3 regions of the Paenarthrobacter sp. C1 genome follow, and region 2 is predicted to be linked to each of the others. Evidence: riboswitches for the same ligand, from Rfam matches in the RefSeq annotation. Region 2 holds a riboswitch; each other region holds the start of a gene.

Region 1 (3,272 bases), 370 kb from region 2:
AAACGGTCGGGCCGGAAGATGGACCAGCGGGGATCAGGGGAACCATTGAGCAGCTTCCCCACGATCATGGCGGCCACGGGGGTCAGGAGGACGCCATGCCGGAAGAACCCAGTGGCCACCACCAGGCCTGCGATGTCCCCGCTTGAACCGGCTACGCGGCCCAGCAACGGAGCGTTATCCGGAGTCCCTGGCCTGGCACGCGCAGTTGCTTCCAGGAGTTCAAGTTCGGCCACCGCGGGAACCAGTACCTGGGCGTCCCGAAGGAGCTGGTACACCCCGCCGGCAGAGACTGCGTTGGAGGCCGCCGACAAGCCGTCCTCCCGTTGGGTAGCTCCGATGACTACGGTTCCGTCGTCCCTGGGAACGATGTAAACGGGCACCCCGCGGACCATGCCACGAACAGTGGCAGTGAGCAGCGGTTGGAGGTGCGCGGGGACCCGAAGCCTGAGGATGTCCCCGTAGACCGGCCTGACCGGAAGTTCAAGACCCTCAGGAAGGCCGGCGAGCACGGGGGCGCCCAGCCCGTTGGCCACCACGGTTTCGCCGGCCATGACGGATTTGCCGGATTCGAGCTCCACTCCGGCTACCTGGTCCCCGTCCCACAACAGGCCGTGCGCGGACTCTGCAACGGCAAATCCTTCCCTGGCGCCGCCTACCCACGTGCCATCGCCGGATGAATGCGCGGCCAGCCCTGCCATGAGGCACTCCGCCAGCTTCCGTGGATCCACCTGGTGATCGGCGGGGATATCAAAGGCACAGGAAATTTGCGGGCTAAGGAGCGGTTCGCGTTCCCTGGCGGTCCGCAACGGCAACGGTTCGACCCCCAGGCCCGCCGCGAGCTGGACGGTGCGAAGGTCTGCGAGCGCCCGGCGGTCGGCGGCATCGGCACCCACGGCGAGGGTCGGCGTCGTGCGGTATCCGGTATCTTCCACAGGCCGGTGAAGGCCGCCGGCAAACGAAGGCCACAACCGGGATGACTCGAGCATGAGCTCCAGGAGGTCTTCTTCCTGGTAGTGCAGCTCGCTCACGGGCGCCAACATTCCGGCAGCAGCAAATGTCGCACCGGTGGCGGGTGCCGGATCGATGAGTGCTACGGAGCGGCCCAGCTTCCGAGCCTGGTGGGCGATGCCCAGTCCGATGACGCCTCCGCCGATAACGGCAACATCCGCGTGAATGGCTTCTGCCATCTGTTTCCTTCCCTACGCCGGTACTAGCCGGATCAGGTCAAGCGGTCGGCTCTGAAGCCCTCTCAGCCGGACGGTCATAAAGACGTAGGTCACGGCTCCCGCAGTACGTGCCCAGTTTAGAGGAACTACTGTGGATTCCATGACCCAGCACTCTGCCCTCGCCAGCGCCCGCCTCTACCTGTGCACTGATGCGCGCAAGCGCCAAGGCGATTTCGAAGACTTTGCCGACGCCGCGTTCCAGGGCGGGGTGGACATCATCCAACTCCGTGACAAGACGATCGAAGCGGCCGAGGAATTGGAATTGCTGGCGATCCTGCGTGGCGTCGCAGAACGGCACGGGCGGCTCTGGGCGGTCAACGACCGGGCCGATATTGCCAGTGTTTCCGGGGCTCCGGTGTTCCATGTGGGCCAGAAGGACCTCCCGCTGGAGATTGCCCGCACCTTCCTTCCCCGCCCTGCTTCGATTGGTCTCTCCACCCATACACCTGAGCAGGTAAATGCCGCGATCACGGCTTCGCCGGGCGAGCCTGGGCTGGACTATTTCTGCGTTGGTCCCGTCTGGGCGACCCCCACCAAACCCGGCCGTGAGGCGGTGGGAACCGGCTTGGTCACATATGCCGCGGAAGCGATCAGGCGCGCGGAGGAGACCACCGGAGGCGCCGTGGAGGTGCCGTGGTTTGCGATCGGCGGAATCGATCTCGGCAATGTCGAGCAGGTGCTCGCTGCAGGCGCCAGCCGTATCGTCGTCGTTCGCGCCATTACCGAGGCGGAAGATCCGACGGCGGCAGCCAAGTCGCTGCTCGAAGCCCTGGACGCCGCCGCGTAACGGTTCTCCACACAACAGTCCCAGGCACGCAGACCGTCGGGGTATCGGCAGGTTGTGGCGACAGGGTGAGTCGGGGCTTGCAGATGCCGCAGCCCACCCACCGGATCGGATCAGATTCAGGTGAGCCGATCGCGGTACTGGCGCATCTTGCTCCGCGCCCCGCACGTGTTCATGTCGCACCAGGTCCGGGTCCTGGACCGTGAACTGTCGTAGAACACCCACCTGCACGCTTCCGACGCGCAGGTCCTGAGCCGCTGCCCCGAGCCGGTCAAGCCGTGGAGCAGGAGCGCCCCGACCGCTGCTCCCGACGGCGAGACCGGCAGGCCGGCCGACGGGGTCAGCGCGAGCCGCCCGTCGTCGTCGACGTGGGGGCCTGCCCAGTGCTCCTGAGCGAGCTGGTTCAGGGCGGATCGCGCTGCCGTGTCGGTACGGTCGGCCAGGAACGCGCGCATGACCTCGCGGGCGTCGCGCAACGAGATGAGATGCTCGAGCGTGGGCTCGCCGCCCCATCCATGCCGGACCAGCCACTCCCGCCCGTCACGGATGGTCGCCAGCGCGTCGGTGCCGTGCAGCAGTGTGGCGCTGTTGCAAAACTCCACGACGACACGCAGCTCCTCGGGCACGGCGGACTGCACGGCGTTCACGCGCTCAGCAGACTGAGGAGTTCGCCGGGCCGATCCTCCGGCACCATGTGCCCGGCTCCCTCGATGATCGAGAACCGCGCGTGATCCGGAAGTGCCGTGACGAGCCGATGGGCGTAGTCGACACCCAGCCACGCATCTTCCGAGCCCCAGACCACGTGGATCGGGATGTCCAACAGCCGGAGTCGATCCTGTAGCTCGTCGGTGTTCTCCTCGCCGCCTTGGGTGTACTGCCGGTAGAACGCCCGTGCCCCTTCCGCACCCGCCCACTGGCCCGTGTACGAAGCCAGGGCGTCTGCACGCAGACCCACGTGACTGCCGGACCGGATCTTGGCGTCGATCAGGGCAGCGCTAGCCCAGTCGGGGAGCGCCTCGAAGGCCTCGGGGTGCTGGTGGACGGTTTGGAAGAACCCGCCGGCGCCCCAACCACTCACCGTCGCGGCATCGATGAGCGTGAGCGACTCGAAGTTCACGTCGTGCAGGAGCGTCGCCCGCAGCGCGACCGCGCCGCCGACGTCGTGCGCCACGACCCGAGGCGCTGAGACCCCCCAGCGCTCGAGGAGTTCGACGAAGATCGTCGCCTGCTGCCGGAGGCTCACATCCGGCGCGGTGCGGGTC
Region 2 (3,272 bases):
GGTGGCCGCCAGTGAGGGCTGATCCTGGAACAGTATGGCGGTGTGGAACAACCCGGCTTCCCCCCGCCCCGGAATCTGGAGCCCCGCAGCCGGCGCCAGGTGAACCACGGGCTTGCCTGCCCGGCCCAGGTAGAGGCCGCCGTCCTGTTCGGCCACGACCACAAGGCCCAAAGCACGCTGGTAGTAGTCACTCATGACTTTCATGTCGCCGACCTTGAGCATGACAGTGCCCATGGCGAGGTCGGCAGGAAGAAGGTCCTGTGCGGATGATGTGGACATGTGAAGCTCCCGGTGTTGAAGTGTCCGCCTTTCGGCAGGTTCTACTTCTCTAAATTACTTGAAGCTTCAATTTATTCCCAACCATTTGACGCTCATCCCATGAGTTCACCGCGAAGGACCACGTGCTTGAGCCCGGATACCGTCCGTAGGTCGTGCCGGGGATCGTCATGGCAGAGAACGACGTCGGCACTGGCGCCTTCGCTGATGGCGTCGGCTCCCAGCCACTTCCGGGCGCCCCACGCAGCGGCATCCAGGACCGCGGCGGGCGGCAGGCCGGCGTCGTGCAGTTCATGCATTTCGTCCGCGATGCGGCCGTGCTTGATCACGCTGCCCGCATCCGTTCCCGCGTAGACCGCCACCCCGGCCTCGAAAGCCTCAAGGACCCGCTCACGCCGGCGCTGCCACAACCGCGTCATGTGGTCCGCGTACCCGGGGAACTTTGGCGCCGCCTGGGCGGCGATCTCCGGAAAGGTCGCAATGTTCACCAACGTGGGAACGATCGGCACTGACTGCTCCACCAGCCGTGGGATGTGCCGGGGCAGAAGGCCAGTGGCATGTTCGATGCAGTCGATGTTGGCATCCAGCATGTCGTCGATTGTGTCCTCCGCAAAGCAGTGCGCCGTGACCCTGGCACCTTCCTCGTGGGCGGCAGCTACGGCGTCCTTGACCAGCTTTGCCGGAAAAGAGGGCGCCAGGTCGCCAATGCCCCGGTCGATCCAGTCGCCTACGAGCTTCACCCAACCGTCGCCGTCGCGGGCCTCCTTACGGACGGTCTCCACCAGCTGTTCCGGTTCAATCTCATGGCCCAATCCGCGCAGGTACCGACGGCTTCGGGCGATGTGGCGGCCGGACCTGATAATGCGGGGCAAGTCCGTCCGCTGCTGCACCCAACGTGTGTCGCTGGGAGATCCGCAGTCGCGGATCAGCAGGGTTCCCGAAGCGAGGTCGGCCTGGGCCTGCGCGAGGGTGGTGGCGTCGTCCACGGCCCCACCGGCGCCCAATCCGATATGGCAGTGGGCATCCACGAAACCCGGCAGGACCCAACCGTCCAGTACCTTGTCGGGAGGGGACGACGGTTTTTCAAACGTCAGCGCTCCCCCAACAGACCACATTCCTTGGCGCACGTCATCTGCTGCCACGAGCACGGGTCCGCTGAATTCAATGATGTTGGCCATGGCAAAAGCCTAATCCGCAGCGGGGCGGCAGGCTTCGGCGGACTGATGTGACTGGGCGCCCCCTGCCAGCTGTGGTAGCTTCGTCTACGACCACACGGGGGCCCTTGCAGGGGCTGAGATCGGGCTGAGGCAGCCTGCGACCGTTGAACCTGTCCGGGTAATGCCGGCGAAGGAAGTGAGTAATCCTTTGAGCACCACCAAAACACAGCACAGCCCTGCCCAAAGCGAGTCCAGCCCTGCCCAAAACGAGCCTGTTACGCAGTCCCTGAGGTCCCATTCGCTGGCATGGCTTGAAGACCATGATGCCGGAATCCGCGTCCCCGTCACGGAAATCGCGCTGGAGCCCTCCCCCAATGGCCAAGCCAACGCACCACTGCAGGTGTACCGGACGGCAGGCCCGGGCAGCGATCCGGTCGTGGGCCTGGAACCGTTCCGGGCCGCATGGATCGAGTCCCGCGGCGACACTGAGGCCTATTCCGGCCGCGAACGGAACCTGCTCGACGACGGCAAGTCGGCTGTTCGCCGCGGGGCCGCCTCAGCCGAGTGGAAGGGCGCGCAACCGGTGCCTCGGCGCGCCGTCGAGGGTAAGACCGTCACCCAGATGCACTACGCACGGCAAGGCCAGGTAACGCCTGAGATGCGTTTCGTGGCGCTGCGCGAGAATTGCGATGTCGAACTGGTCCGCAGCGAAGTCGCCGCCGGCCGCGCGATCATTCCCAACAACATCAACCACCCCGAATCCGAGCCCATGATTATCGGCAAGGCCTTCCTGGTGAAGATCAACGCCAACATCGGCAATTCGGCCGTCACCAGTTCAATTGCCGAAGAAGTGGACAAGCTTCAGTGGGCTACGCAGTGGGGCGCGGACACCGTCATGGACTTGTCAACCGGCGACGACATCCACACCACCCGCGAGTGGCTGATCCGCAACTCCCCTGTTCCGATCGGCACCGTTCCCATCTACCAGGCGCTGGAAAAGGTCAATGGAGAAGCCAACAAGCTCACGTGGGAAATCTTCCGTGACACAGTGATCGAACAGTGCGAGCAAGGCGTGGACTACATGACGATCCATGCCGGTGTACTGCTCAGGTACGTACCGCTGACCGCCAACCGCGTGACAGGCATAGTTTCCCGTGGCGGGTCCATCATGGCGGGGTGGTGCCTGGCCCACCACCAGGAGAACTTCCTGTACACGCACTTCGACGAGTTGTGCGAAATTTTTGCCAAGTACGACGTCGCGTTTTCCCTCGGCGACGGCCTGCGTCCCGGCGCTACCGCTGACGCCAACGACGCCGCACAATTCGCGGAACTGGACACCCTGGCCGAACTCACACAGCGCGCCTGGGAATTCGACGTGCAGGTGATGGTGGAAGGTCCCGGGCATATCCCGTTCCACCTGGTCCGCGAAAATGTGGAACGGCAGCAGGAACTCTGCAAAGGGGCACCGTTCTACACCCTGGGTCCGCTGGTCACCGACGTCGCCCCCGGCTACGACCACATCACCTCAGCCATCGGTGCCACGGAGATCGCCCGCTACGGTACGGCCATGCTCTGCTACGTCACGCCCAAGGAACACCTGGGCCTACCCAACAAAGACGATGTCAAAACAGGGGTGATCACGTATAAGATCGCGGCGCACGCGGCGGACCTTGCCAAGGGGCACCCCGGCGCACATGAGCGCGACGACGCACTTTCCAAGGCGCGCTTCGAGTTCCGGTGGAGGGACCAGTTTGCCCTCTCCCTCGATCCTGTGACGGCCGAGTCGTTCCACGATGAAACGCTGCCGGCCGAACCCGCCAAAACGGCGCACTTCTGCTC
Region 3 (3,272 bases), 290 kb from region 2:
CTCAACGCCGTGGACTTCTGTTCGAAGTCCGCGAGTCATCCCATGAACAATTCCAAGGGGCATAACCCAAGTGTTGGCGTAAGCACCGAAGATCAAGATTACGCTAGTTTGACCCTCAGCTGCAAATGAGGCCGGGACCGGAGGCTACCCCGTGACTTGCATCACGAGGTGTAACGGACTCTCCCGGCACCGTGCCCATACAGCCTACAGGGTTTGGCGGCGATTAACGTGATCACGCCCGCGACGCGCGGGACAAGCCATGCTTTTCATCCCGGTTCAGTCCCGATTCAACAGGCCGGGCCACCCTGGGCGTAGAGCCGCGGAGCATCAAAGAACGCCGTCTCGTAGCGGCAGGACTGCCTGAAAGCCTCAAGCATCTCCGCACGTTCACGCCCGGAAGCGGCAACGGCCGCCGCGTCTGTGAAGTTGATCGCCATCCTTGTGGCGGAGGCAAAGTCCTCGTCGGCGTACGTCCGCAGCCAGTCCGCATAGGGATGCCCGCCGGAGGCCCCGGCATCGACGAACGCGGCGTGGAGCTTTTGACCCACTTCCGCATACAACCAGTAGCAGGGCAGGATCGCCGCGAGGACCACCGCATAGCTGCCGGATGCCGACGTTGCCAGCAGATGGTCCACATAGGCTTTGGTGACCGGTCCAGTGACGCCCGAAGCCTCACGGGAGCTCAACCAGTTCCTGTGCAGTTCCGATTCAACTTCCAGGCACTGCCGTGAGCTCTTGGCCCAGAACAGCTGTTCTTCCTCGGTGGGCGCCAACGCACCTGCACGGGCAAGGACCCTGGAATAGCCATTGAGATAGATGGCGTCCTGCGCAAGGTAGTAGCTGAACGCCGGCTCCGGCAAATGCCCCGACTGCAGTTCCTGGATGAAGTTGAGGCCGTGGATTTTTTCAAGCTCCGGGATGGCTTCCTTCCACAAAGTGGCAGCAAATCCGCCAGGCTGGAGGACGCGCTGGTGGTGGAAGTGGTCCACAGGCCCGTTGCCCCGGCCCACTTCCAGCTCCCCTGCGCTCCTCAGGGCCTGGAGCAGCCACGGTTTCGCTTCGCGCAGTGAGGCCTCCCAGTCGCCCGTGCGCGCCTGGACGGTAGCCAAGGCGGACGACAACGAGCATCCAGTGCCATGGCTGTTCCGGGTCGCAATCCTTGGACCTGCCACTTCGATGACGTCCTGCCGCAACAGCCCGCTGGTGTTGATCAAGGCATCGGGGCATTCCGAGCCGGCCAGATGACCGCCCTTGACCAAGACCGTGTTTCCGCACTCAGCTGCCAGTCGCTTGCCCTGCTCCAATGCCGATGCCCAATCAGCAGCCTCGGTTTCCCCCAGCAAAATGGCAAGCTCGGGCAGGTTCGGCGTGATCAGGTCCGCCAATGGAAGCAGGGAACGAAGGGCCTCCCCTGCGGATTCGGTCAGCAGGCGGTCACCGCTGGTGGCCACCATCACGGGATCAAGAACCACGACGGCGGGGCGCACCGATTCGAGCCAACTGCGCACCTCGTCAATAACAGCCGCGTCGCCGAGCATCCCGATCTTCACCGCGTCGATGACGATATCGGTACTGACGGCGTCCAGTTGCTGGCGCAGGAACTCCACGGGTGGTACGTGCACACCGCTGACACCCAGGGTGTTCTGGGCCGTCAAAGCCGTAATGGCAGCCATGCCATATCCACCGTGGGCGGCGATGCTCTTCAAATCAGCCTGGATTCCGGCTCCTCCGGACGGGTCGGAGCCCGCGATGCTAAGTACCCGGGGGGTTCGTCTGCGGTCCTCCGCCAGCGGATAAACAGCGGAAGATGACAATGCGGCCATGAGGACATCCCTTCGCCGGTGCTAACCGGACAGGTTCAACGGGTTTGGATCTCAGCCTGGCCCATCGCCTGGCACCCCGTGTCAGTCCCCCAGCCTAGCGCACCGGCAGACAGCAAAAGGCCCCGCAATTGCCGCTGGTAGCGGAACTGCGGGGCCTTGGTGCGGTCACAAACGGTTAGAGTTCGGAGGCCGGTACGCCGACGCCCAGGATGATGGGTTCGTCCGGGGCCGCTTTCCTGACCGGCTCCGCAGGCGCCTTGGACTCGTGCGCCGATCCCTTCGCGGCCGTAGCGGTCACGTCGTGGTGCTCAACACTGGTCTCGTTGGCCGCGCCTTGGGCCCTGCTTGCACTGCGGTTCCGGCGGCTACGACGACCCCGCGATGCTGAGGGGGCTTCGTCGGCGGCCGGAGCCGGAGCTTCAGTCGTCGGGGTGTTCGCAGCCTTCGGGGCTTCGACAGCTTCCTTGGCTTTCTGGTCCTCAGGCGACGGTGCCGCGCCAAGGTGCGAGAAAGCTTCGGCCAGGCGGTCCAGGCTCATGGCCGGCCGGGCTGCCTGCGGCTCATCGTGGTGTTCAACGAAAGGCAAGGCAACCTCTTCGCCGCCAAAACGCAGCACTGGAGTGGCCCGGCCTTCGCGGACAGCGGCGTCGTGTGCCGCGGCTTCCTGGGCCGTCGGGGCAGCGGAGACTGAACCGGCGTCGGGACCATGCTCCCCGGCCGCCCGGGTTTGCTCCTCTGCCTTGTGGAGCTCGTCATCGTGAAGGTGGGCGGCATGCGCGGCCGCTGCAATCGTCGCCAGTGCAGCCCGGGTTGCTTCGGCCTTTGCCTGACGGGCAGGGTCCTGGGCTTCCGGGTGTGCTGCCGGTGCCGCAACAGGGGCGGACGGCGTCGAATGGACCTGGGCCGGTGCTTCGACCGTTCCCTGGGCGCCGCCCTTGCCGCGGCGACGCTTGCGCTCGGTGCGGGCCGTGGACTGCTGTGCCTCGGTGTGCGGACGGTGCTGCTCGGCTGCCACGGTGTTGGCGCGGCGGTGCTCCACGGGCTCGTCATGCGTCACGACACCGCGGCCTGCGCAGTGCTCGCACTGCTCACCGAAGACTTCAAGGAGACCGGTGCCCATGCGCTTGCGGGTCATCTGGACAAGGCCCAGTGACGTTACTTCAGCAACCTGGTGCTTGGTACGGTCGCGGCCCAGGCACTCCACCATGCGGCGGAGAACGAGGTCGCGGTTGGATTCCAGGACCATGTCGATGAAGTCGATGACGATGATGCCGCCGATGTCACGCAGGCGAAGCTGGCGAACGACTTCCTCGGCAGCTTCAAGGTTGTTCTTGGTAACTGTCTCTTCCAGGTTTCCACCACTGCCGGTGAACTTACCTGTGTTGACGTCCACCACCGTCATGGCTTCGGTGCGGTCAATGACCAGCGAGCCACCGGACGGCAGGAAGA

The links. A riboswitch is a leader RNA that binds a small molecule or an ion and turns the genes downstream of it on or off. The one in region 2 is predicted to bind thiamine pyrophosphate.
Region 1: linked by a shared signal. The riboswitch ahead of thiO (glycine oxidase ThiO) and the one ahead of thiC (phosphomethylpyrimidine synthase ThiC) in region 2 are both predicted to bind thiamine pyrophosphate.
Region 3: linked by a shared signal. The riboswitch ahead of thiD (bifunctional hydroxymethylpyrimidine kinase/phosphomethylpyrimidine kinase) and the one ahead of thiC (phosphomethylpyrimidine synthase ThiC) in region 2 are both predicted to bind thiamine pyrophosphate.

The regions. Positions count from the first base shown of each region.
Region 1 covers NZ_CP186052.1:3,260,615-3,263,886, forward strand. The annotation lists gene thiO (glycine oxidase ThiO) at 1-1,187, opposite strand, end outside; TPP riboswitch at 1,180-1,299, opposite strand; gene thiE (thiamine phosphate synthase) at 1,327-2,013, shown strand; gene ACNAOU_RS15225 (CGNR zinc finger domain-containing protein) at 2,130-2,657, opposite strand; gene ACNAOU_RS15230 (alpha/beta fold hydrolase) at 2,654-3,272, opposite strand, start outside.
Region 2 covers NZ_CP186052.1:2,892,490-2,895,761, forward strand. The annotation lists gene ACNAOU_RS13585 (VOC family protein) at 1-279, opposite strand, end outside; gene ACNAOU_RS13590 (amidohydrolase family protein) at 372-1,454, opposite strand; TPP riboswitch at 1,539-1,646, shown strand; gene thiC (phosphomethylpyrimidine synthase ThiC) at 1,642-3,272, shown strand, end outside.
Region 3 covers NZ_CP186052.1:2,601,235-2,604,506, forward strand. The annotation lists gene thiD (bifunctional hydroxymethylpyrimidine kinase/phosphomethylpyrimidine kinase) at 288-1,823, opposite strand; TPP riboswitch at 1,814-1,912, opposite strand; gene ACNAOU_RS12170 (Rne/Rng family ribonuclease) at 1,999-3,272, opposite strand, start outside.